2 linked regions of the Ammoniphilus sp. CFH 90114 genome follow. The protein of the gene in region 1 interacts with the protein of each later gene in a pairwise test. Links are inferred from orthologs where the notes say so. Each region holds a gene or a part of one and is shown in the gene's direction. Other genes may lie near its edges.

The links.
Region 2: the proteins of EIZ39_RS03855 (region 1) and EIZ39_RS07810 interact in binary tests that used the Bacillus subtilis proteins (3 or more experiments, as listed by UniProt). The link is inferred for Ammoniphilus sp. CFH 90114 from one-to-one orthologs.

The regions. Positions count from the first base shown.
Region 1 is NZ_SDLI01000001.1:721,280-733,659, forward strand. The notes cover bases 4,112-7,062. They hold EIZ39_RS03855 (PAS domain S-box protein), read left to right. Parts: upstream 4,112-4,608; coding sequence 4,609-6,516; downstream 6,517-7,062. Other genes in these bases: EIZ39_RS03850 (CheR family methyltransferase), read left to right, coding at 4,112-4,584; EIZ39_RS03860 (MATE family efflux transporter), read left to right, coding at 6,795-7,062. In the rest of the region: EIZ39_RS03840 (efflux RND transporter permease subunit), read left to right, coding at 1-875; EIZ39_RS03845 (response regulator), read left to right, coding at 1,015-3,735; more of EIZ39_RS03850, read left to right, coding at 3,745-4,111; more of EIZ39_RS03860, read left to right, coding at 7,063-8,168; EIZ39_RS03865 (hypothetical protein), read right to left, coding at 8,218-8,424; EIZ39_RS03870 (alanine/glycine:cation symporter family protein), read left to right, coding at 8,624-10,105; EIZ39_RS03875 (spore coat protein), read right to left, coding at 10,155-10,820; EIZ39_RS03880 (hypothetical protein), read left to right, coding at 10,924-11,178; EIZ39_RS03885 (Dps family protein), read left to right, coding at 11,221-11,655; EIZ39_RS03890 (DUF2512 family protein), read left to right, coding at 11,667-12,011; EIZ39_RS03895 (EamA family transporter), read right to left, coding at 12,259-12,380. UniProt on the Bacillus subtilis protein: Phosphorylates the sporulation-regulatory proteins spo0A and spo0F. It also autophosphorylates in the presence of ATP.
Region 2 is NZ_SDLI01000003.1:18,308-30,691, reverse strand. Bases 6,077-9,031 are described here. They hold EIZ39_RS07810 (response regulator), read left to right. Parts: upstream 6,077-7,348; coding sequence 7,349-7,714; downstream 7,715-9,031. Other genes in these bases: fsa (fructose-6-phosphate aldolase), read left to right, coding at 8,671-9,031; fba (class II fructose-1,6-bisphosphate aldolase), read left to right, coding at 7,787-8,650; EIZ39_RS07815 (CTP synthase), read left to right, coding at 6,077-7,234. In the rest of the region: EIZ39_RS07835 (TetR/AcrR family transcriptional regulator), read left to right, coding at 1-320; fused isobutyryl-CoA mutase/GTPase IcmF, read left to right, coding at 346-3,594; EIZ39_RS07825 (hypothetical protein), read right to left, coding at 3,878-4,732; rpoE (DNA-directed RNA polymerase subunit delta), read left to right, coding at 4,887-5,423; more of EIZ39_RS07815, read left to right, coding at 5,633-6,076; more of fsa, read left to right, coding at 9,032-9,315; EIZ39_RS07795 (UDP-N-acetylglucosamine 1-carboxyvinyltransferase), read left to right, coding at 9,531-10,799; glpX (class II fructose-bisphosphatase), read left to right, coding at 10,907-11,878; transcription termination factor Rho, read left to right, coding at 12,031-12,384. UniProt on the Bacillus subtilis protein: Key element in the phosphorelay regulating sporulation initiation. Phosphorylation of spo0B during sporulation initiation.

The DNA.
Region 1 (12,380 bases):
AAGTCAGACTTGCAAGCACTGGTATTCAACTTGGTATTTTTGATGATGGTGTAGAACGTCGTGACTTAAAAGTGTTCTTAGATACGCAAGGCGGAGAGGGAGAGGTTGATCTCTCTAAAATTGAATTGCGGCCTAAGGATTATCAACAGGTTTATCCAACCGTATCCGTTCATTCTCTCGTAACTGAAAATATTACAGAACAGATACAACGAATTCCCCATCAGGATGGGAAAAGAACCATCACCGTTCGGGCGTATCCTGTGGAGGGTAAAAAGAAAGAATTCGAACAGAGTGCCCTTGTCATTACTAATCAGATGAAAGAGTCACTTAGAGGAGACTATACACTCAATGTAGGTGGAGAAACTTCGGAGCGAACCGATTTTTTTATTGAAGTGACGAAACTATTCGTCATTGTTCTCTTTCTTATATATCTCGTAATTGTCATTCAGTTTAATTCTTTATCGATGCCAGTACTTATTTTGAGTTCCGTCTACTTGGCAGTCACGGGAGCGATAATTGGTTTATTCATCACCCAAACCCCTCTAAGTTTTTTAGCTGTTCTAGGAATAGTCTCCTTATCAGGAATAGCGGTAAGGAATTCAATTATCCTTATCGAGTTTATTGAACAGAGGAGAGAAGTGGGGGAAGATATTGAGGAAGCTATTAAAGATTCTGGCAGAGCTAGAATTCGTCCGATCATATTGACTTCCCTGACGTCAATAGCAGCACTTCTGCCGATTGTTTTTAGCGGAGATGTATTGTTTAAGCCTTTAGCCATATCGATTGTTTCAGGATTATTGTTTTCTACGGTATTAACGCTTATTTTAACGCCAACCTTTTATTTATCCCTTTCTAGAATACGTAATAAGGGATAAAGAGTTGTGACTTAAGACAGCATCTGTGTCATGGACAGGATGCTGTTTTTATTTTTTCTTATTAAAAAAGATAAAAAGCAGGATTTAAAAAATATAAAGAGAAATGTGTTATTAAACAAAGAATTGAAAGGATACGCTTATGAATCTTAAGATAAGATTATTTATGGGATTTGGGTTTATCATCATGCTGATGATCCTACTACTCGTTAGTATTGTCAGTATGATGAATAATCAAAATCGAAGTATGAATAAGCTCGTTACGGATCGATATGAAAAGATTCAGCTTGCCAATCAAATTCGCTTCGAAGTAGGTCAGATCGGAAGAGAAATCAACGGAGTTACGTTTTCTGCTGGTGAACACTTTAATAATGAAAATATTGAAGCTATCCAAGTTTCTCATCGTATGGTGACGGACACCTTACAGAAACTCAGCAATATCATTAATCTTCAACAAGGTAAAGAGCTATTAGGTAATTTGAATAAAGATTATCAGATTTACAATACTGCCGTTCAACAAATTATTATGCTTGACTTGGCACTACAGAATGAGGAGGCCATAGAGAAACAAGCCTTATTAGAAACTCACAGACAAAGCCTAGTATCCTCTATAGAAGCCTTGATTGATTTCCAAGAAGGTGTGATGGAAGAAACATTAGTGACTTCTATGCAAACGTATGAGAGAGCCATGAATATGGTCGTCATCGCTTCTGTTTTTGTTATTTTGTTTGGTATAGGTATGTCAATATGGGTAGTTCATACGGTAACTAACAGACTTGCACGTGTGAAAAACGTAATGAGGAGTGTCGTTTATGGTGCTGAGCAATTGCCGAGAGCTGAGGTCGTATCGAAGGACGAGATTGGCGAGATCGCCATTGCTTTTAACGAAATGGCAGCGGCGTTAGAAGAGCATGAAAGATTAGAGCGGACTTATAAGGAGAGTATTCAGGAACAAGGGTGGTTAAAATCGAAATTAGCTGAGCTTTCTATGCTAGCACAAGGGTTGAATGATCTAAAGGCCTTAGGTAGTCAATATATATCTGCCATGACTCCTATTCTTGGAGCAAGCTATGGTGTGATCTACCTTAGGGACAGAAGAGGGAATCAACTAACAAAATTAGCTACTTATGCAGGTAGGGGTAAGCAGGGTGAGAGCCTTGGATTGACATCTATTGGTATTGGTGAAGGTCTTGTGGATCAATCTGCATTGGAAAACAAAACGATTTTACTCGAGCGTGTTCCTGAGGATTATATCCAAGTGAGCTCAGGTCTAGGGGCATCCGCACCGGCAAGTGTTGTCATTGCACCGATTGCATTTGAGGGAGAAGTATTAGGTGTATTAGAGTTAGCATCTTTTGAGGAGTTTTCTCCGCTTCATCAAGCACTCTTAGAACAAGCAACAACACATCTTGGGGTGACCTTCGATCGAATTGCTAAACATATGCAAGTTCAAGAGTTATTAAAGGAAGCCCAGACTTTAAACGAAGAATTGCAAAGTCAATCAGAGGAATTACAACTCCAGCAAGAAGAGTTGCGTACGATGAATGAGGAATTAGAAGCTCAGTATAAAAATTCAGAAGAAAAAACAAACGAGTTAGAAGAAATCCAGATTGCTCTCGAAGAGAAGGCACGCCAAGTTGTACTTAGTTCGAAATATAAGTCAGAGTTCTTGGCTAACATGTCTCATGAGTTGCGGACGCCATTAAACAGTCTACTCATTCTAGCTCATATGTTATTGGAGAATAAAGAGAATAATCTTACGGTAAAACAACTGGAATATGCAGGAACCATTTATTCTTCTGGGAATGACCTACTGCAGCTTATCAATGATATCTTAGATCTTTCCAAAATTGAGTCGGGTAAAATGGATATCCACCAAGGTGAGGTAGATTTAGGCGAAGTCTTACGTTTTGCAGAGCGTCAGTTTTTGCCAATTGCTCGTCAGAAGGGAATAGAATATTCAATTAAGATGGAGCAGGAAGTTCCTAATATTATTCATACAGATGAACAGCGAGTCTGCCAAATTCTCAAGAATTTACTTTCTAACGCATTCAAGTTTACTGAACAAGGCAGCGTTACTTTATGGGTACGAAGTGAAGCCAAAAGCGGTAGGGATAATAAGCATCACAGTTATATTTGTTTTTCAGTCGTTGATACAGGAATTGGCATCGGTCCTGATAAGCAGGAGTTGATTTTTGAAGCTTTCCGCCAAGCGGATGGCACAACGAGTCGCAAATATGGCGGTACAGGATTAGGCTTATCGATTTGCAAAGAGTTAGCTCAATTATTAGGTGGTTTTATTGAGATACAGAGTATTGAGGGTAAAGGAAGCACCTTTACTTTTTATCTCCCTATTCATGAAGTGGAATCGGTTATTGACTTGTCTCCAATAAATAAAGAATCGGCGGCCAGCTTTGAACAAGCTATAGAAGAGATAACAGGTAAGGAAATTCATGCGGATACGATCAAGCGATCCACCGGTGAACCACTAGAAGGGCGTAAGATCATGGTTGTAGACGATGATATGCGTAATATATTCGCACTGACTAGTGCATTAGAGGCGGAAGGGCTGGAAGTAGTATTCGCCGAGAATGGGAGAGAGGCATTGCATATACTTGCAGACCATCCTGATATAGATCTCATTCTCATGGATATCATGATGCCTGAAATGGATGGTTATGAGGCCATGCAGATGATTCGTCATATGCCAGAGTTCCATTCATTGCCTATCATAGCGTTAACAGCGAAGGCCATGAAGCATGACCGACAGAAGTGTATTGATGCTGGGGCTTCAGACTATATTAGCAAGCCCGTAAATCTTGACCAGTTATTCTCCTTGTTGAGGGTCTGGTTATATCAATAGGTGAGGAATTTGGAAGAACATTCAAATCTATGTAGTGATTTAGAAAAATTAGAAATAGAATTACTATTGGAAGGTATTTATCGTCATTATGGCTTTGATTTTAGAAATTATGCCTTTTCCTCCATTCGCAGAAGAATTTGGCACCGAATTCAAGCCGAGAAATTGAGTACGGTGACTTCATTGTTAGACAAGGTTTTACATGATAAGAAGATTATGGATAAGCTGTTTGCTGATTTTTCAATTAATGTCACGGAGATGTTCAGGGATCCTTCTTTTTTTCATGCTTTCCGCACTAAGGTAGTGCCGTTGCTTCAGGATCTGCCATCGATACGGATTTGGCATGCAGGGTGTTCCACCGGGGAAGAGGTCTACTCTATGGCTATTTTGTTGCATGAGGAAGGATTATATCATAAGACACGCATCTATGGAACAGATATTAATGATAAAGTGTTACAACAGGCGAAGACAGGTCAAATCCCCATCCATCGCATGCAAAGCTATACAAGCAATTATGTTTTGTCAGGGGGAACAAAATCATTTTCAGAATACTATACGGCTCAAAGAGAATACGTTCGATTTCATCCGTTCCTAGGAGAAAATTTAGTATTTGCTCAACATAATCTAGTAACAGACGGCTCCTTTAACGAGTTTCACGTGATTATTTGCCGGAATGTGATGATCTATTTTAACCGCGATCTGCAGGAACGTGTTCAACAATTAATTTATGAAAGCTTAGGCGTAAGCGGGATTCTTGGCTTAGGCAGTCGTGAAGGGCTCTCTTTTACCCCTTATGCTCATTGTTATGAAGAGATGGATAGTCTAGAGAAGATCTATCGGAAAATCAAATAAGGTTAAAGAGAAGGCGAGGTTGACATGGACAATCAAGCAGTAAATATATTAATGGTGGATGACAGACAAGAGAATTTGATTGCACTTGAGGCAGTACTCCATTCTCCCCATTATAATTTAATAAGAGCTTATTCTGGTGAGGAAGCATTAAAGTGGGTTCTTCGACTGGACTTCGCTGCCATTTTATTGGATGTTCAAATGCCAGGTTTAGATGGTTTTGAAACTGCAAAGTTGATTCGAGCAAGAGGGAAGTCTAGAGATATTCCGATATTGTTCATTACGGCATTAAGCCAAACACATGATCATGTCATGCATGGTTACTCAGTTGGTGCTATCGATTATATTTTCAAGCCCTTTCACCCCTTAGTACTAAAGAGTAAAGTAGCCGAGTTCGTTAAAATTTATCAAAACCAGCAACAGATCCAAATGCAAAAAGAGCTATTAAAGAAACGAGCGGAAGAACTAGAAGTTGCATACTCTCAGCTTAGAAGAAGTGAAGCGTTAGCTCGTGCTATAGGAGAATCATCTATTGATACGTTAATAACTATGGATGCATCTGGTGAAATATATACCGTAAATCCTGGTGTTAGGAATATGTTTGGATACGTAGAGGAAGAAATATCCAATCAGAACATTGCTAAGCTTCTCCCCATTTTCCAGACTGATGAAATATCAAACTTTCCGAAGTCTATGATTATTGAAGTGGAGGCAAGACGCAAGGACGGAAGTCTATTTCCTGCAGAAGTGCAAGTAAGTCAAGTAACCGTAGAGGAAGAGGTTATCTTTGTCTGCTCGATTCGGGATATCACAGAACGGAAAATTCAGTATCACCTATTAGAGTGTCTTGTCGAAGAGAGAACACAGGAATTAAAACAGAGTGAAGATAAATACCGCCAACTAGTAGAAGAATCACCTGAGATTATCATTGTACGTAAGTTGCATAGTGATATCTGCTCTTTTATTAATAAAACTGGACTTAATCTACTCGGAGCTGAAAGGATGGATCAGATCATAGGAAAGAGCGTTTTCGACTGGATCCACCCTGAGGATCATACATATGCTTCCACAATGATGGAAGATCTAAGACTAGGTAAGGAAATAGACGTTGTCGAGGAAAGATGGGTCAGATTAGATGGAACAGTTATTGATGTGGAACTAAAGACGATCCCAACGGAGTACCAAGGGGAGCCAGCGATCTATGTTTTTGCTCGCGATATAACAGAGTGGAAGAAGAGTCAGGAAATTTTGCAACAGTCTGAGAAACTTAGCGTTGTGGGAGAATTAGCCGCGGGTATTGCTCATGAAATTCGGAATCCGCTTACAAGTCTTAGAGGATTTGTTCAATTGCTTGATTTAGAAGGAGGGTTTGGAAAAGAATATGGTCATATTATGCTTTCGGAAATAGATCGAATTAATATGATTGTGAGTGAACTTTTACTTCTTGCAAAGCCTAAGAAAATGGATTTTCAGGAGCATGAACTAAAGCTTATGCTAGATAGCATTATTACGCTTCTTAATGCTCAGGCCAATCTCCATGGAGTGGAAATTGTCGCTTATTACTCGGATACAACAACTCATTATCCTGTCGTCTGTGAAGAAAACAAGTTAAAGCAAGTGTTCATCAATATTCTTAAGAATGCCATTGAGGCGATGCCAGACGGTGGACAAGTGAGGGTAGAAGTTGATAGGTTAGAAAATGACGTTTCCATTGCCTTTATTGATCAAGGTAACGGCATACCAAGTGAACAATTGTCCTTGATCGGTCAACCTTTTTATACGACAAAGGATAAAGGAACCGGACTTGGGCTCATGGTCAGTCATAGCATTATTCAAAACCACCAAGGCAAGTTAAAGATTTCAAGTGAAGTGGGAAAGGGAACCCTTGTTGAGGTGGTTTTGCCAACTACTAAGGTTGAAAAGGTTGGAAAATAAATGATGATGCCCCCTTGGTTGTCAAGTTGTCAGCCGTGGGGGGCATTTTTCTGTCTTTTTTGTTTTTTCGATATCGTCCTGACATCAAAGCAGATGCAAAAGACAAGTCTAGGACTGCTTTCCAGTATTCAATCGATGAAAAGAGTTGTATAATGAATTAGTTGTGTAGAGGCTGTGTCCATCATGGGACCAGTTTTTTTTTGCAAGATTCTTGGTAATAACTACGTTATTCCTAACGTCAAATAGAGTTGGAAGGATTATCTGAAAGGAAAAGAAATATGAAGAAAACGGACTCTTGGAAGCAAAAGTTAAATCAGTTTAGTGTAATACTTTTCCCTATTCTGATTACACAACTCGCTCTTTTTTCTATGACTTTCTTTGATATTGTGATGTCAGGCCATGCTGGTCCAGAGGACTTAGCTGGAGTCGCGATTGGCTCGAGTCTGTGGGCGCCAATATCTACGGGGTTATGTGGGATTCTCCTTGCACTAACCCCTATCGTAGCTCAATTACTTGGTGCGGAGAAAAAAAATGAGGTACCTTTCCAAGTCATACAAGGAATCTATCTATCTATAGCGATCTCAGTGGTAGTTATTGTGGCTGGAGCCATGTTCCTGGATCCGATATTAAGTGCTATGCAGCTAGAGGATACGGTGCGTACGATTGCAAGGGAATATTTAATTGGTCTATCATTTGGTATTATCCCTATTTTTGTCTATACTGTTCTTCGATGTTTTATTGATGCTCTTGGGCAAACACGGGTAACGATGATGATCACGCTGATGTCTTTACCTATTAATATCTTTTTTAATTATGTTCTTATTTTTGGGAAGCTTGGTTTTCCTAGGTTAGGGGGTGTTGGAGCTGGATATGCTTCCTCCATTACCTATTGGGTCATCCTCGTGATTGCCTTTGTTTATATTAACCGGGTTAGTCCATTTAACACCTTTGGGGTGTTTAAGAATTGGGTCGGGATTTCTTTTAGAACCTGGAAAGAACAACTAACAATAGGAATACCTATTGGCTTTGCTATTTTCTTTGAAGTCAGTATTTTTGCTGCAGTTACTTTACTTATGAGTGAGTTTAATACAGCAACGATCGCTGCCCATCAAGCGGCTATTAATTTTGCTTCATTTGTTTATATGGTTCCTATGAGCATTTCGATGGCTCTAACAATAGCTGTAGGCTATGAAGTGGGTGGGGGCAGGTATAAGGATGCTAACCAGTACTGTTTCCTTGGGGTTGGACTTTCGGTCTTGATGGCGGTAGGATGTGCTATCGGGCTTTATGTATTCAACAATGAAGTAGCAAGACTCTATACGACCGACGCACTGGTTCTTGAATTAACGAAAAAATTCTTAATCTATGCGATCTATTTTCAGTTATCCGATGCCATTGCTGCACCGATACAAGGAGCATTAAGAGGATACAAGGACGTGAATGTGACTTTATTAATGGCCTTTATCTCTTACTGGATTCTTGGGCTGCCAATTGGCTATCTTTTAGTTAGAGTTACTGATCTTGGAGCATATGGATATTGGGTTGGTCTGATATCGGGGTTAGCTTTTGGGGCGATTTTCTTGTCCTGGAGATTACTACGTATTCAAAAGCAAAAGAAAGCGATGCTAGAAGATATTCCATTAGCACACTAAGTCTAAAAAGCTGACACGAAGATGTTTTGTGTCAGCTTTTTTAGGGTATTTATCTTACATTATTATTAACAATGCTTGGATTACTTCCCATTTTTTTTGCTTGCGCTTGCGATTGTAAACTTCCAGCAATGCTGTTTATCCGTACTAGATCGTTTTCCAACTCGTCCGGGGAGTTGACATGCTCTTTAATATCTTTTGCAATGCCCTCTAGCTGATCTGCTAGACGGTGAATGAGGGAAACATCAAAATTCTGCATATATATCACCTGCCTTATAGGAAATAGATTAAGGGAAATCTCTCCAGCTGGGGATGTGAGAGTTCTTGTGTCACCTCATATTTTATTATGTCCAACTATCTAAAAACTTTTTGGAAAAATACTGGACAAATAGTTTATTCAAGTGTATAAATATTTTATAATTGTATTAAAAATGTGATTGTTAAGAGGAGGTAAAATATTGGAAGCGCTTGTAGGAATGATTAATGACTTAATATGGAGTCAAGCGTTAATTTATCTATGTCTTGGGACGGGGTTGTTCTTCACCATTGCGACTCGTTTTATGCAACTTCGCCATTTTAAGGATATGATTAAATTAATGTTTGAAGGAAAAAGCTCTGAGGCAGGGGTTTCTTCTTTCCAAGCTCTCACGCTTGCGTTATCTGGTAGAGTCGGTACAGGTAATATTGCAGGTGTAGCCACAGCGATCGCTTTTGGGGGGCCTGGTGCAGTTTTTTGGATGTGGTTAATTGCTTTTCTAGGATCAGGATCTGCTTTCGTTGAAGCAGCTCTAGGTCAAGTTTATAAAACCAAGCAAGAGGGTCAGTTCCGAGGAGGGCCTGCTTACTACATTGAAAAAGGTTTAAAGATCAAGTGGTATGCTGTTTTATTCGCATTTGTAACGGTTATTGCTACTGGTGTTTTACTGCCAGGCGTGCAAGCGAACAGTATTGCAGCTGGACTAGAGAACGCCTTTGGAATTAATACTTCTTTAACCGGAGTCCTATTAGTTGGTTTCCTTGCTGCCATTATCTTTGGAGGCGTTAAACGTATTGCTAGTGTTGCACAAGTTGTAGTACCTTTTATGGCATTAGGTTATATTTTGGTTGCTCTTATTATTGTTGTTGTAAATATTGGTCAATTACCTGGTATCATTTCATTAATCTTTACAAGTGCTTTTGGAACAGATGCTGCTTTTGGTGGGATTATTGGTGCCGCCATCTCATGGGGAGTAAAGCGTGGAATCTATTCCAACGAAGCAGGTCAAGGTACAGCTCCGCACGCTGCTGCAGCAGCTGAAGTTTCTCACCCAGCTAAACAAGGTCTAGTTCAAGCATTTTCTGTTTATATTGATACGTTGTTCGTTTGTTCCGCCACAGCTTTTATGATTCTTATTACCGGAATGTACAATGTACATCCTGACGGTGTTGCTCCGATCGTGAATAATCTAGGAGATATAAAGCCAGGCCCAATGTACACTCAACAAGCCGTTGAATCGGTATTGCCAGGTTTCGGGGCTCCATTTGTAGCGATTGCTCTTTTATTCTTCGCTTTTACAACGATTATGGCATACTATTATATGGCCGAAACGAACTTGGCCTACCTTAATCGCACAGTAAAGCGTGTATGGTCTGAACATCTTCTAAAAGTAGCTCTTCTTATTGTAGTATTCTACGGAAGTATTAAGACAGCTGATCTTGCATGGGGATTGGGAGATATCGGTGTAGGAAGTATGGCTTGGCTTAACATTATTGCGATCTTACTATTAACTAAGCCTGCATTAAAGATTCTTAGAGACTATGAGGATCAAAAGAAAGAAGGAAAAGATCCCGTATTTGACCCAGTAAAGCTTGGTATCAAGGATGCTGACTTCTGGGAGAAGGAATATAAGCAACATGAAGCAACAGTGAGCAAGTCTTCCGGACGATCTGTTTCTTCTTAAATCATAGAAAAGAGTGTCTCGAAGTATTGGGGACACTCTTTTTACGTGATTACAAGACCATATTTCTCATGGTGCTCATATTGTAAGGATCATTAGGATTCATTCCTTGGTGGACAGAATGTTGTCCGGCAGGCATTTGAATCATGGGGTTCATTTGACCCATTTGATTCATTGGACCTCCCTGAGTATAGGTATTTATCATGGTGTTGGTGGTCATTTCTTTCATAGTTGGGATTTGGTAGTATCCCTTTTCGTTCATATATTGCCATACTTCATAAGCCATCTCGGAACAATTTACAGCTCCTTGCTGCAAGGTTCTGCGTAACTGTGGATCTGCACATTCCAATGCGGCGTTCATTTTAAATACAGCGGAGGCTTTATAGCATCCAAGCATTCCACTTGCAACATCACGATCATCCATGTTCTGAATGGACATGTTTGGTGCTTGAGTGCTTGGGTTGTCTAGCCCATAAGTTGGAGAAACATTTCTAGGAGCTCGGTATGGGACTGCCTGGTTCATTCCTTTTTGATTTAGGGTTTGTACCATTAGGTTATACTCACTTAACATAAACTGTAGATGTCGATCAATCATTTGTACTAGTTGCTGGTCAGTTGCATGTGGACGATACAGTTGAAATTGGTTAATTCCGTCAATAGCGTCTGTTAGGACTTCATGCATTTCCATTACTTCGTGAGCGCCATATTGTGCGGTCATAAAAGATCCTCCTCATGTGTTTCTTAATTACCCAAATATTATCGACGCGTAATGATGGGGTTATACTATGGAGGAGAAAAACTCCTGATATGGTGGTGAGCATGTGGACGCGAAGACGACATCGGATATTGAAAAAATAGTAAATATACTCGAAAATGATGGCGCTTTTACTATGGATCAAATAGAAGTTCGAGCAAAGGATATCTTGGAGGAACTTAAAACAAAAATGCGAGTGGAATTTAGCCCAACTCGTTATGGCGTTATCCGAAAAGAAGAAGGTATGATGCTGCTAGCTGTATTCGAGAAGGGACACCACGTTAATCCTGATCAAATGATTGAAGAATTTCCACTTGCTTAAATGGGCAGAATATCAAAAGGAAAAAAGGAGGGAGCTAATCTTATGAACTTAACTGAAATGATTAACAAGCAAATTGCCAACTGGTCTGTCATGTTTATAAAACTGCATAATTTCCATTGGTATGTAACAGGTGAGCAGTTTTTTACACTCCATACGAAATTTGAGGAGTTTTATACAGAAGGAGCATTGCACATCGATGAGCTAGCCGAGCGTTTACTTGCCATCGGAGGTAAACCTGTAGCTACGATGACTGGGTGTTTGGAGTTGGCTTCAGTTCAAGAGGCAAAGGGTACGGAGACTGCCAACGAAATGGTTCAATCGGTAGTTAACGATTTTACTCAAATGTTAGGTGAGCTAAAGCATGGAATGGAGATTGCTGAATCTGTTGGTGATGAAACAACGGGAGATATGTTCTTAGCAATCTTCTCGAGCTTAGAGAAGCACGTTTGGATGCTGAATTCGTATCTGGGAAAGTAAGGTAATATTCAATGAATGGCTTAATTCGGAAGTTAATTCTGAACGGCTTTGTTATTGTCCCATTTTTACTCTGGTTTTCCGATGCATCCTTTGGGATCGCGATAGTAACTTCATTAGCTTTTTCCGTCCTATCCTATCTTATTGGAGATCAGATGCTTTTACGTATAACGAAGAATACAACGGCAACGCTGATGGATGCATTATTTGCCGTTGCTTTCTTTTGGATGGCAGCTTGGATTACAAACTGGACTCTCAATTTTGTAGAGATTGCTTCGCTTGCTATCTTGCTTGGAAGTGTGGAGTGGATGCTTCACCGATATTTAAAGAAGAAGGATAGCCCCAATCGGATTATGTGAGCTAAAGATTACGCTACCTTAAAAGAGGTAGCGTAATTGTCATGTTAGAAATTTAATATGATCCGACTTGCCCAACCAAAAAAGGCAATTGTAGGAACAGAGCAAAGCAGGACGATTTCCCAAGTACTTGGAATGTCATTTCCCATGATGTGTACACCTCCTGTTTTCTCTGCTAGTAGTATGTCCCAAACCAGCCGGAAAACAAAAAACTGTCCATGTGGACAGTTTGTAGATATTAGTAGTTTACTTAGTTGGCAGCAGCTGACTCCACCTGTTTAGGTTTCACTTTGCGTTGATTAAGTGAAAGAACAATTACGGTAGCAATGATACAGAGGGCTCCCAACATCTCATAAAGGCCAAAGGATAGTT
Region 2 (12,384 bases), on another replicon or contig:
ATGTGATGGATGACGTGGATGACAAGGTGTTGTTGATCTATCAAGAAATTAAATCTCTCCCAAGCGAACCCATGCAATATGTGCTAGATCGAGAAGAAAAAATAACTGAATTTTTCGAACGTATTATATTGAAAGGGATTTCTGACGGCTCCCTTCATATCCATCCGGAAGCTGTAAAATTAATGGCTCACAATATTGTCGTCTTCGCCGAAATGTGGACGTTCCGCAGATGGGCTCTGCGCAAGCACTACACATTGGAGCAATACGTGGACATCCAGACCAGTCTGCTGTTAAACGAGGTTCATGCAGTGAAGAATTAGCAGGGAAGAGTGAGGTGGCTTATGGATGGAAACAGAGATCTATCGCCCAAGGCAACATGTTCGCTTTGTGACGGCTGCTGCATTATTTGATGGTCATGATGCTTCGATAAATATCATGCGGCGAATTTTGCAGGCCTCTGGTGTGGAGGTCATTCATCTTGGACATAATCGGGCCGTTGATGAGATTGTGACCGCTGCAATTCAAGAGGATGCACAAGCCATTGCTGTAAGCTCGTATCAAGGTGGACATGTCGAGTACCTCAAGTATATGTATGATTTGCTTCAAGAAAAGGGAGCGGGCCATATTAAGATTTTCGCAGGTGGGGGCGGAGTCATTATCCCGTCCGAGATGAAAGAGCTCCATGCGTATGGGATTGCGAAGGTCTTTTCTCCTGACGATGGCCGGATATTAGGCCTGCAAGGGATGATTAATCATATGGTGCGCGAGTCAGACCGACCCACACCGAAACAGCTGGAACAAGCGTTAGAGCTGCTTAAAGAGCAGAATTGGGGAGCGATCGCTAGTCTAATTACATTAGCAGAAGAATTAGCAGAAGGCGAAAAGCCGGATGATACACTAGCAACCACGTTAGAGAAAATTCAAGAAATGGTTGCTGCTACTGTCCCTGTACTTGGAATAACAGGAACAGGAGGAGCAGGGAAAAGCTCTTTAACAGATGAGTTAGTTCGACGTTACCTTGAACACTTCCCTAATCGATCCGTTGCGATTATTTCGGTGGATCCTTCCAAGCAAAAGACAGGTGGAGCCTTGCTTGGCGACCGAATTCGTATGAATGCAATTAACAGCCCTAGGGTTTATATGCGCAGTCTGGCAACACGGGGCTCTAAGAGTGAGCTGAGTGCTGCCACCAAGGAAGCGGTAAATATCGTTAAAGCAGCAGGCTATGATTTCGTTATCGTGGAGACGAGTGGAATTGGTCAGGGGGATTCCAGCATTGTGGATCTAGTGGATGTCTCGATGTACGTGATGACGAGCGAGTTCGGGGCGGCTACTCAGCTGGAGAAGATCGATATGATTGATTATGCTGACCTGATCGTAATCAATAAGTTTGAACGACGAGGGTCTGAAGATGCTCTCCGCGATGTGCGCAAGCAATTTAAGAGAAGCCGTAATGTATTCGATTTGGCAGATGAAGATGTCCCTGTTTTTGGTACGATTGCCAGCCAGTTTAATGATCAAGGAACGAATATTTTATTTGCCAACCTCATGAAAACGATAGAGACAAAGGTAGGGGGAAGCTGGTCTACTTCTCTAGATGCGAAGGTTAGTAAAGTGACCAAGAAAAACATGATTATCCCTCCAGAGAGAGTACAGTACTTAGGAGAGATTGTTTATACGATTCGCCAGTATAAGAAGTTTACTGAAGAGCAAGTGGGATATGCTCGTAAGCTTTTTCAGTTGCGCGGGACTCGAGAGCTTTTTGCTGGGGATGCAGAATTTGTATCGAAGCTAGAAGAGATGATTGCTTTTTATGAGGGTAAACTTCACCCTGAGTGCAAACAGTTCCTTGAAAGCTGGCCAAGACTGAAGAAAGCTTATACGAAGGATCAATTTATCACTCAGATTCGGGATGGAAAGTTAATTACCGAGCTTTTTACCGAGACGCTCTCAGGCAATAAGATTCCAAAGATTAGCTTGCCCAAATATGAGGACTTGGGTGAGTTGTTGCTGTGGGCAATGAAGGAAAATTTGCCAGGCTACTTTCCGTATACGGCAGGAGTATTTCCGTTCAAGCGAACGAATGAGGATCCGAAGCGAATGTTTGCGGGTGTTGGGACACCTGACCGGACGAATCGTCGATTTCACTTTCTCTGTGAGGGTGAGGAAGCCAAGCGGCTATCGACAGCATTTGATAGTGTGACTCTATATGGGCAAGATCCGGATTATCGCCCTGATATCTATGGGAAAATTGGCAATAGTGGTGTAAGCGTATGCACACTGGATGATATGAAAAAGCTGTTTGCAGGGTTTGATCTCTGTCACCCTTCTACAAGTGTATCGATGACGATTAATGGTCCAGCTCCTATTATCCTAGCCATGTATATGAATACAGCTATTACGCAGCAACTCAAGCGGTTTGTGCAGGAGAACGGTCGCGAACCCCATCCGGAAGAGGCAGAAAAGATCAAGGATGATACGTTAGGTGTCGTACGGGGCACGGTTCAGGCTGATATTTTAAAAGAAGACCAAGGACAAAACACTTGTATTTTCTCTACCGAGTTTGCTTTGAAAATGATGGGAGATATACAGGAGTACTTCATCGAAAAGAAGGTTCGCAACTATTATTCTGTTTCCATCAGCGGTTATCATATTGCTGAAGCCGGAGCAAACCCGATATCTCAGTTGTCATTCACCCTTGCGAATGGCTTTACTTTTGTGGAGTATTACCTAAGCCGAGGTATGCACATTGATGATTTTGCTCCGAACTTATCGTTTTTCTTTAGTAATGGCCTTGACCCAGAGTATACTGTACTCGGGCGTGTCGCTCGTCGAATCTGGTCTACTGTGATGAAGCACAAGTACAATGGGAATGAACGAAGCCAAAAGTTGAAGTACCATATTCAGACTTCAGGTCGATCCCTCCATGCCCAAGAAATGGACTTTAATGATATCCGCACAACGCTGCAAGCGTTGATTGCCATCTATGATAATTGCAACTCGCTGCATACGAATGCCTATGATGAAGCCGTTACAACTCCAACAGAAAATTCTGTGCGACGGGCTATGGCGATTCAGATGATTATTAATAAGGAGTTCGGGTTAGCGAAGAATGAGAATCCACTGCAAGGGTCGTTCATTATCGATGAGCTTACAGACTTGGTAGAGGAAGCCGTGATGGCTGAGTTTGAGCGGATCAATCATCGCGGAGGGGTCTTAGGTGCGATGGAAACCCAATATCAGAGGGGGAAGATTCAAGAGGAATCTCTTTTTTATGAGCACAAGAAGCACACGGGAGAGCTGCCGATTATCGGGGTGAACACGTTTTTTAATCCGACTGCGGATGAAAGTGCCTATGAGATTGAATTAGCTCGCTCTACGGAAGAAGAAAAGGAAACTCAAATTCGCAATCTTCGGTCCTTCTGGGAACAGCATAAAGATGTGGCGCCGGCTGCTTTGGAACGCTTGAAAAACACAGCTCGTGCAAATGGGAATCTGTTTGCGGAATTGATGGAGACGGTGAAAGTGGCTTCCTTAGGCCAGATTACGAAGGCTCTATACGAAGTAGGAGGGCAGTATCGAAGGAATATGTAACGGAAAAAGCTTGGCGGGCGCCAAGCTTTTGTATAAACCTGTTGCCAAAAGGAGAAAAAGAAAAGGGGAAGAGTAGGCTAAGGATGAGTCGGACATAGGAACCTTTATCTTCCTAGAAATCCTCTCGTGGATAGTTTTTCCGGACACAGAATCCGCTATTTGCTCCAAAACAGGTAAAAGAGCGCGTGTTTTTAACAAATAAAGGAACGTATGTCCGATTGACCTTAATTCCAAGCCGTTTTTACCCAAATAAGGTACCTGATGTCCGCGAACGTAGGAATCCCTAATTAATTTTCTTAATTACCCCTCTGGTGAAGACTTCAATAAGTTGCTCATGGCTAGAACCGGGTACGACAAGGTAGGTTCCCGGACTAAGATGTTCAATTGCACCGAACTTAACAAGGGACTCATTAAATTCCTGTCCATTGGCTACTAGACCTGCGTCCTGGACAGCTTGTGCCAGTTGAAGGGCATTCATTCCGGGCTCGAACGTAAAGGGTATCGCTTCTGTCAACTGCTTCTTCAGCTCTTCATTTTCTTGTTGAAGGGAGGCAATCTTCGCTTCTAGTTCAGCTTTTTCTTTTTCCCAGTCGCTTAGGGGCTTGTCAACTTCGGCTTCTTGCGGTTCAATGATGTTCTCTTGAGACTCTGGCTCCTCTTTAGAAGAAAAGGCCTCATATACCGTCGGATTAGACTCCGGTTCATGTTCTTTATTCAATTTAAATTCATAAATATAGCCCGAGACGGAAATCAGGATCAAAAGAAAAAAGGATAAGGTTAATACAGGTTTCTTCTTCTTTGGGCTAGTTGGACGAGGTCGAGAGGTTTCCCGAATGACTTTTCCTGTGTGACGGATGTCCTTCAGGATCCAGCAGTCCTTGGCCTCGCTAATGGTTACGGTATAGGTTAGTCCCTTATAATCTAAGCTAAGAGTGAAAATCGTCTCGAATACATCTTCGGCGATCTCGTCAATGACACCCTCTTCGAGTGCTTTAATAGTGGTTGCACCAGGAGCAAAGCCCTGAAGAAAGGGGGCAGGTCGCTCGGAAACAGTCTTAGACAGGATAATAGGCTTGGATTTTGCCTTGAGCAGTTTACCAAATGTAGAGCCTATGGAAGAGTATATGCTGTACGTCATTGTAACTCCTTTTTCAACTCTATTGTATATACTTGATATTGTACCATACATAAAACTGAAAAAGATGCGAGGAAATGTTTGACACTAGTACTATTTTATATAAAAATAGGAATACTAGATGAATAGAATTTTTTCTAGAAGGGAAGTGCGGATCTTGGCAAATCAAACAGAGCAGGACAAATGGCAGGAAGTTGCTCTTGTAGATATTTCTTACGAGGTATTAGATCGTGCAAGCAAGACCATGAACTACAAGGAAATCTTTAAGGATGCAGCCAACTTAAAGGGGCTTACCGATGAAGAACTAATGGAGCTTGTTCCGCAAGTATATACGGAGATGAACCTGGATGGCCGATTCATCTGTATCAGCGCCGGTGAATGGGGACTCAAGAAGTGGTACACTACAGAGGCGATTGAAGAATCCATTGAGGCCTTGGCAAGAGCGAAGGGTATCGATGATGATGACGATGATTATGGCTTCGATGATGAAGAAATTACAGATGAAGATTTCACAGAGATCGAGGACTACGATAATCCTGATGAAGACGAAGAAGTAGATGATGAAGAGGTTGAAGAAGAAGAAGACCTAGAATTTGAAGAAGAGGAAGATGGCGAGTTCGAAGAGGAAGGCGACGATGAATTTGCCGATGATGAAGAGGGAGATGACGTCGACGAAGAGGACGACGATAAATAGGCTCAACCTAAGTTAATTTTTCCTTGACAACAAGTTGTTTCCTTATGTAGAATTCTCGATGGGCTAATTAATGGTATCGAAAGAAATAAGAAACAAAAGTGCCCCTTACCGACTTAGAGGTTTGGGAGTATCTTTTGTTTTTTTTTTGTTTAACTTGCAAAAGATAGAAACTAATGACATGTTGGATCATGCAGAAAAGAGGGGTAGCTATGGCAAAGTACATTTTCGTCACGGGAGGAGTTGTTTCTTCTCTTGGTAAGGGTATTACGGCAGCGTCGTTAGGTCGACTGCTTAAGAACAGAGGACTGCGGGTCACGATGCAGAAGCTAGATCCGTACATCAACATTGATCCAGGTACAATGAGTCCGTATCAGCATGGAGAAGTTTTTGTTACCGATGACGGAGCAGAGACGGACTTGGACTTGGGCCACTACGAGCGCTTTATCGATGTTAACCTGAATTCCAACAGCAATGTGACAACAGGGAAGATTTATTCTTCTGTCATTAATAAGGAACGCCGTGGAGATTATCTAGGTGGAACGGTTCAAGTTATTCCACACATCACGAATGAAATTAAAGAGAGAGTGTTCCGTGCTGGACGTACAGGAGATGTGGATGTGGTCTTGACGGAAATCGGGGGAACGGTAGGGGATATCGAGAGCTTACCATTCTTAGAAGCGATTCGTCAGATTAAGAGCGATATCGGTCGGGAAAATGTGATGTACATCCACTGCAGCTTGATTCCTTATCTTTCTGCTGCAGGAGAATTAAAGACGAAACCTACTCAGCACAGTGTAAAAGAGCTTCGCAGCTTAGGAATTCAACCGAATGTCGTGGTTTGCCGAACAGAGCAGCCTCTCTCTCAAGATATGAAGGATAAATTAGCACTGTTCTGCGATATCGATCCGAAGGCGGTTATTGAAGCACGCGATGCGGAGACGCTATATGAAGTTCCGTTAATGATGAAGGAACAAGGCTTAGATGACTATGTGGTGAAACACTTGGGTCTGCAGGCAGGCGAACCGGATATGACCGAGTGGGAGGAGTTAGTCCGTAAGGTTAAGAATCTTACAGATACGACTCGAATTGCCATTGTTGGTAAGTATGTAGCGCTTCACGATGCTTATCTCAGCGTAGCAGAAGCCTTATACCATGCTGGATTTGATAATGGAACAGATATAGATATCAAGTGGGTGGATGCCGAAGAGGTAACTCCGGACAACGTTCAGGAAATGTTGGGAGATGTGGACGGAATCTTAGTACCGGGCGGATTTGGTGATCGCGGAGTGGAAGGGAAGATTACTGCTGCTCGTTTTGCTCGTGAGAATAAAGTTCCTTTCCTTGGGATTTGCCTAGGTATGCAAATTGCCTGCATAGAGTATGCTCGTCACGTCCTGGGATACGAGGGAGCCAACAGTTCGGAGATTAACCCTGATACGAAGTATCCGGTCATTGACTTGCTACCAGAACAAAAGGATATTGAAAACCTTGGGGGTACGATGCGTCTAGGCCTTTCTCCTTGCAAGGTGGAAGAAGAAAGCTTAGTTTATCATGCTTACGAGAGTACCTTAATCTACGAGCGCCATCGTCACCGTTACGAGTTTAACAATGAGTACCGTGAAGAGATGAAGAAGGCTGGATTCCGTTTCAGTGGAACTTCTCCTGACGGACGCTTAGTAGAGTGCATTGAAGTTGTGGATCATCCATGGTATGTGGCTACACAGTTCCATCCGGAGTTTACCTCTCGTCCGAACCGTCCACAACCGTTATTCCGTAAGTTTGTACAAGCTTCTAAGCAATTAAAGCAATAAATTCAGATTTTTTTAGCAGGAATTTTCTACCTCTACGACGAATGTAAGAGATGGTGTTTAGAAAAAAAGATGGAACTCGTTTTCCAATCACGTCATAGAGGAGGAACAGCAGGTATGTCTCAGAACAAGGTACTTATTGTAGACGATCAGTATGGAATTCGCGTGCTTCTTTATGAAGTGTTTGGCAAGGAAGGGTACGAAACCTTCCAAGCAGCCAACGGTAAGGAAGCTCTGGACATTGTGACGAAGCAATCGCCTGACTTGGTAATCTTAGATATGAAGATCCCAGGGATGGATGGACTCGAGATATTGAAGGAAATTAAAAAGATTGATAAGAGCATTAAGGTTATCATGATGACTGCATACGGTGAACTGGACATGATAAAGGAAGCCACTGAACTTGGCGCTATTACCCATTTCACCAAGCCGTTTGACATTGATGAACTTAGATTGGCGGTTAAGAGCCAATTGGCTGTGTAAGAACAACTCCTGGGAAAGCAACATGTCTTTCCCATCCTGTTAAAGAAAGAACCATTTTTAGGAGGATCGATCATGCCGTTAGTGTCGATGAGAGAAATGCTGAACAAAGCTGTAGAAGGAAAGTATGCTGTAGGGCAGTTTAACTTGAATAACCTAGAGTTTACCCAAGCCATTCTTCAAGCAGCGAAAGAAGAGAACTCTCCAGTAATCCTTGGAGTCAGTGAAGGTGCTGCTCGTTATATGGGTGGATTCAAGACGGTTGTCGCTATGGTGAAGGCTCTTATGGAAGAGTACCAGGTGAATGTACCCGTAGCGATTCACTTAGATCACGGTTCATCTTTCGAAAAATGCGTTGAAGCGATGTACGCTGGATTTACATCCGTTATGATTGATGGATCCCATCATCCGCTTGAAGAGAACATTGCCTTAACGAAGAAGGTTGTAGATGTTGCTCATACCTTAGGAATTTCCGTAGAAGCTGAATTAGGACGCATTGGTGGACAAGAGGACGACTTGATTGTTGATGACGCGGAAGCTGCTTATGCGGTACCTGCTGAATGTGATCAGTTAGTCCGCGAAACAGGCGTAGATTGCTTTGCTCCGGCTCTGGGATCTGTTCACGGACCTTACAAGGGTGAGCCAAATCTAGGATTTGACCGTATGGAAGAGATCCAAAAGCTTACAGGTGTACCTTTAGTTTTACACGGAGGAACAGGTATTCCAACAAAGGATATTGGGCGTGCGATTTCCTTAGGGACAGCTAAAATCAATGTAAACACCGAGAACCAAATGGCATCTGCCGCAACGGTTCGTAAGGTTCTAGCTGAGAAGCCAAATGAGTATGATCCACGCAAATACTTAGGTCCTGCTCGCGAAACGATTAAGGAAACGGTAAAAGCGAAGATGCGCGAATTCGGAAGCAGCAATCAAGCGTAAACCAAACCAGGAGGAACGCAATGAAATTTTTCATCGATACGGCGAATGTTAATGAAATCCGTGAAGTGAATAGTTGGGGAGTACTGGCTGGAGTTACGACCAATCCTTCTCTTGTGGCTAAGGAAGGGCGGGATTTCATTGAGAACCTCAAGGAGATCATTGAAATCGTAGATGGCCCAATTAGTGCTGAAGTGATTAGTACAGAAGCAGAGGGCATGATTGAAGAAGGGGAAAAGCTGGCTTCTTTATCGAAGAACATTGTCATTAAGGTTCCGATGACAGCAGAAGGTCTTAAGGCTGTTAAGCATTTCGCAAGCAAACAAATTAAGACGAATGTGACGCTTGTCTTTTCCGCTAATCAAGCCTTACTGGCTGCTCGAGCTGGTGCGACTTATGTTTCACCGTTCTTGGGGCGCCTAGATGATATCGGTCAGGATGGGCTATTGCTGATCTCCGATATTGTTGACATTTTCAATGCTCATGGTTTGGAGACGGAGATTATCTCAGCGAGTATTCGTCATCCTATTCATGTCACAGAAGCAGCGAAAATGGGAGCTCATATCGCAACTATCCCGCATAAGGTGTTTGAGCAGATGCTGAAGCATCCTTTAACAGATCAAGGGATTGAAAAATTCTTGGCTGATTGGGAGAATGCAAAAAAATAAGAAGTTAATTGGAGCCCATGGGGCACCTCAAACAAGCTATAAATTTCGACAGTAGAAAAAAAGCACCTTATATAAGGTGCTTTTCCTCCTGTCAGCCTGTATTAGAGAAGTTTCCTAGACTCCAACCTCAATCCCTTAACCTCACCTAATTATTGTCAAATCAAAAAGATCACAAAAAAGAGACAACAGAGAAGAGAACCGAGCGGGAGGCAATTATGGAGAAACTGTGCATTAAAGGCGGAATACCGCTTAAGGGGAAAGTTTCAATCAGTGGAGCCAAAAACAGTGCCGTCGCATTGATTCCTGCAACCATCTTGGCTGAATCTCCGACGATTATTGATAATCTTCCAAAAATTAATGATGTACAAATCTATATCGAGATCTTAAAAGAACTAGGGGCTAAGGTCGAGCTAGATGGCCATTCTCTTTATGTGGATCCAACCGGAATCGCACCTAAGCCTCTTCCAAACGGGAAAGTAAAAAAGCTTAGAGCCTCCTATTATTTAATGGGTGCTTTATTAGGACGTTTCGGCGAAGCATTCATTGGGCTGCCTGGAGGATGTAACTTAGGTCCACGTCCAATTGATCAGCATATTAAAGGTTTTGAAGCACTGGGGACAAAAATTGAATCTCGTGATGGAGCGCTTTCCTTAGTGGCTGAGGAGCTCATCGGAAATAAGATCTATCTTGATGTTATCAGTGTAGGAGCAACCATTAATATTATGTTGGCTGCTTCAAGGGCAAAAGGCACAACCATTATTGAGAACGCGGCTAAAGAGCCGGAGATCATTGATGTAGCAACCTTGCTGTCATCTATGGGTGCCTCGATTAAAGGGGCGGGTACGGACGTTATTCGAATTACGGGTAAGTCAGAGCTCAGCGGATGTCGTCATTCGATTATTCCTGATCGTATTGAAGCCGGTACTTATATGATTGCTGCTGCTGCAACGCAAGGGGATGTTGTGATTGATCAGGTGATCCCCCGTCATCTTGAAGGAATCTCTGCGAAGCTAGAAGAGATGGGTGTAAAAGTGATTGAACAGGATGAGTCTATTCGGGTCATTGGAGAGAAATTTTATCGTTCTATTGATGTGAAAACAGGAGCTTATCCGGGCTTTGCTACTGATCTGCAGCAACCTATGACAGCGTTGCTTACCCTTGCACAAGGGACAAGCATGGTAACCGATAATATCTATACTGCACGCTTCCGTCATGTGGATGAGTTAGTTCGTATGGGAGCGCAGATTAAGGTAGAAGGACGTTCCGCTATCATCGAGGGCGTGAAGCAATTGCAGGGGGCAACCGTAAAGGCGGCTGACTTGAGAGCTGGAGCAGCCCTTATCGTCGCAGCACTTGCAGCTGAGGGAGTCACCGAAATTACTGGAGTCGAGCACATTGACCGAGGGTATGATATTTTAGAAGAGAAGCTGCGGTTCTTAGGTGCAGAAATTTGGCGTGAACAGAAGGAAAGCACGGAAGAATAATAGGCATATTTTCTTCAAAAGTGCTATCATATTTAACGGAAAAGTGTTTAATGTGTTATCCTTAATTCCGTAAGGGTCGACAGGATAGATAAGAGAGGATGATGGAGATGGAACGGAGTTTATCACTAGAATTAGTGCGCGTAACAGAAGCGGCTGCCTTAGCCTCTGCGCGTTGGATGGGTTTTGGAAAAAAGGATGAAGCAGATGATGCCGCTACGACAGCTATGCGTGCGGAGTTTAACTCTGTACCGATGGTGGGTACGGTCGTGATTGGAGAAGGAGAGATGGATGAGGCTCCGATGCTTTATATCGGGGAAAAACTCGGACTTGGTCTCGGACCTTCTGTTGACGTAGCTGTAGATCCATTAGAAGGTACCAACATTGTAGCTAAGGGATTATGGAACGCCATGAGTGTCCTTGCTGTTGCAGATAAGGGAAATCTGCTGCATGCTCCAGATATGTATATGGATAAGATTGCTGTTGGTCCAGAGTGTGTAGGAGCGATTGACATCGATCGTACAGTCCGTGAAAACCTTGAGGCGGTAGCCAAATGTAAAGGGAAAGATCTTCGTGAGTTAACAGCGATTATCTTAGATCGCCCTCGTCATGAGAAGATTATTCAAGAGGTTCGCGATGCTGGAGTTCGTATTAAGTTGATCTCCGATGGCGATGTTTCAGCGGCTATTAGTACGGCATTCCAGGACACAGGTGTGGATATTCTATTTGGGGCCGGCGGTGCACCAGAAGGCGTAATTTCAGCTGTTGCTTTGAAGTGTCTCGGTGGAGAAATTCAAGGTCGTCTGCTTCCGCAGAACGAAGAAGAGATCGAGCGATGCAAGCGAATGGGATTAGTGGATCCTCACCAGGTTCTTCGTATGGAAGATTTAGTAAAAGGTGATGACGCCATCTTTGCTGCTACCGGGGTTACAGATGGGGAATTCCTTCGCGGCGTTCGCTTTAGTGGAAACAGAGCAACGACTCATTCCGTTGTGATGAGAGCGAAAACGGGAACGATCCGTTTCGTTGAAGGGCAGCATCGTTTAGAGCTTAAGCCTAATCTTGTTATGAAAAATGTCTAGTGATGTAATAAAATGATAGGAAGCTGGGGATAATGGTTGGATAGTTTATGGACTTTTCGATTCTATCCCTAGTTGGCTATAATAGATCTTATAGACATAGGATATATCATGAAATTGGAACTGAAAGTTGGTGTTAATTCTAGCATATGGACATGCATTTAGCGGAATTAGAAGAGAAGAAATTAACGGATTTGTACAAGCTAGCTAAGCAATTCCAGATATCGTATTATGGGACCATGAAAAAGAAAGAACTGATTTTTGCGATTCTGCGGGCTCAAGCAGAAAAAAGCGGCTTTATGTTTATGGAAGGGGTATTGGAAATCCTGGCAGACGGATACGGTTTCCTTCGACCGATCAACTATTTGCCAAGCGCAGAGGATATTTATATATCTGCTTCACAGATCCGCAGGTTTGATCTGCGTACTGGGGACAAGGTTTCCGGTAAAGTTAGACCCCCGAAAGAAAACGAACGCTATTTCGGCTTATTGCATGTAGAGGCTGTCAAT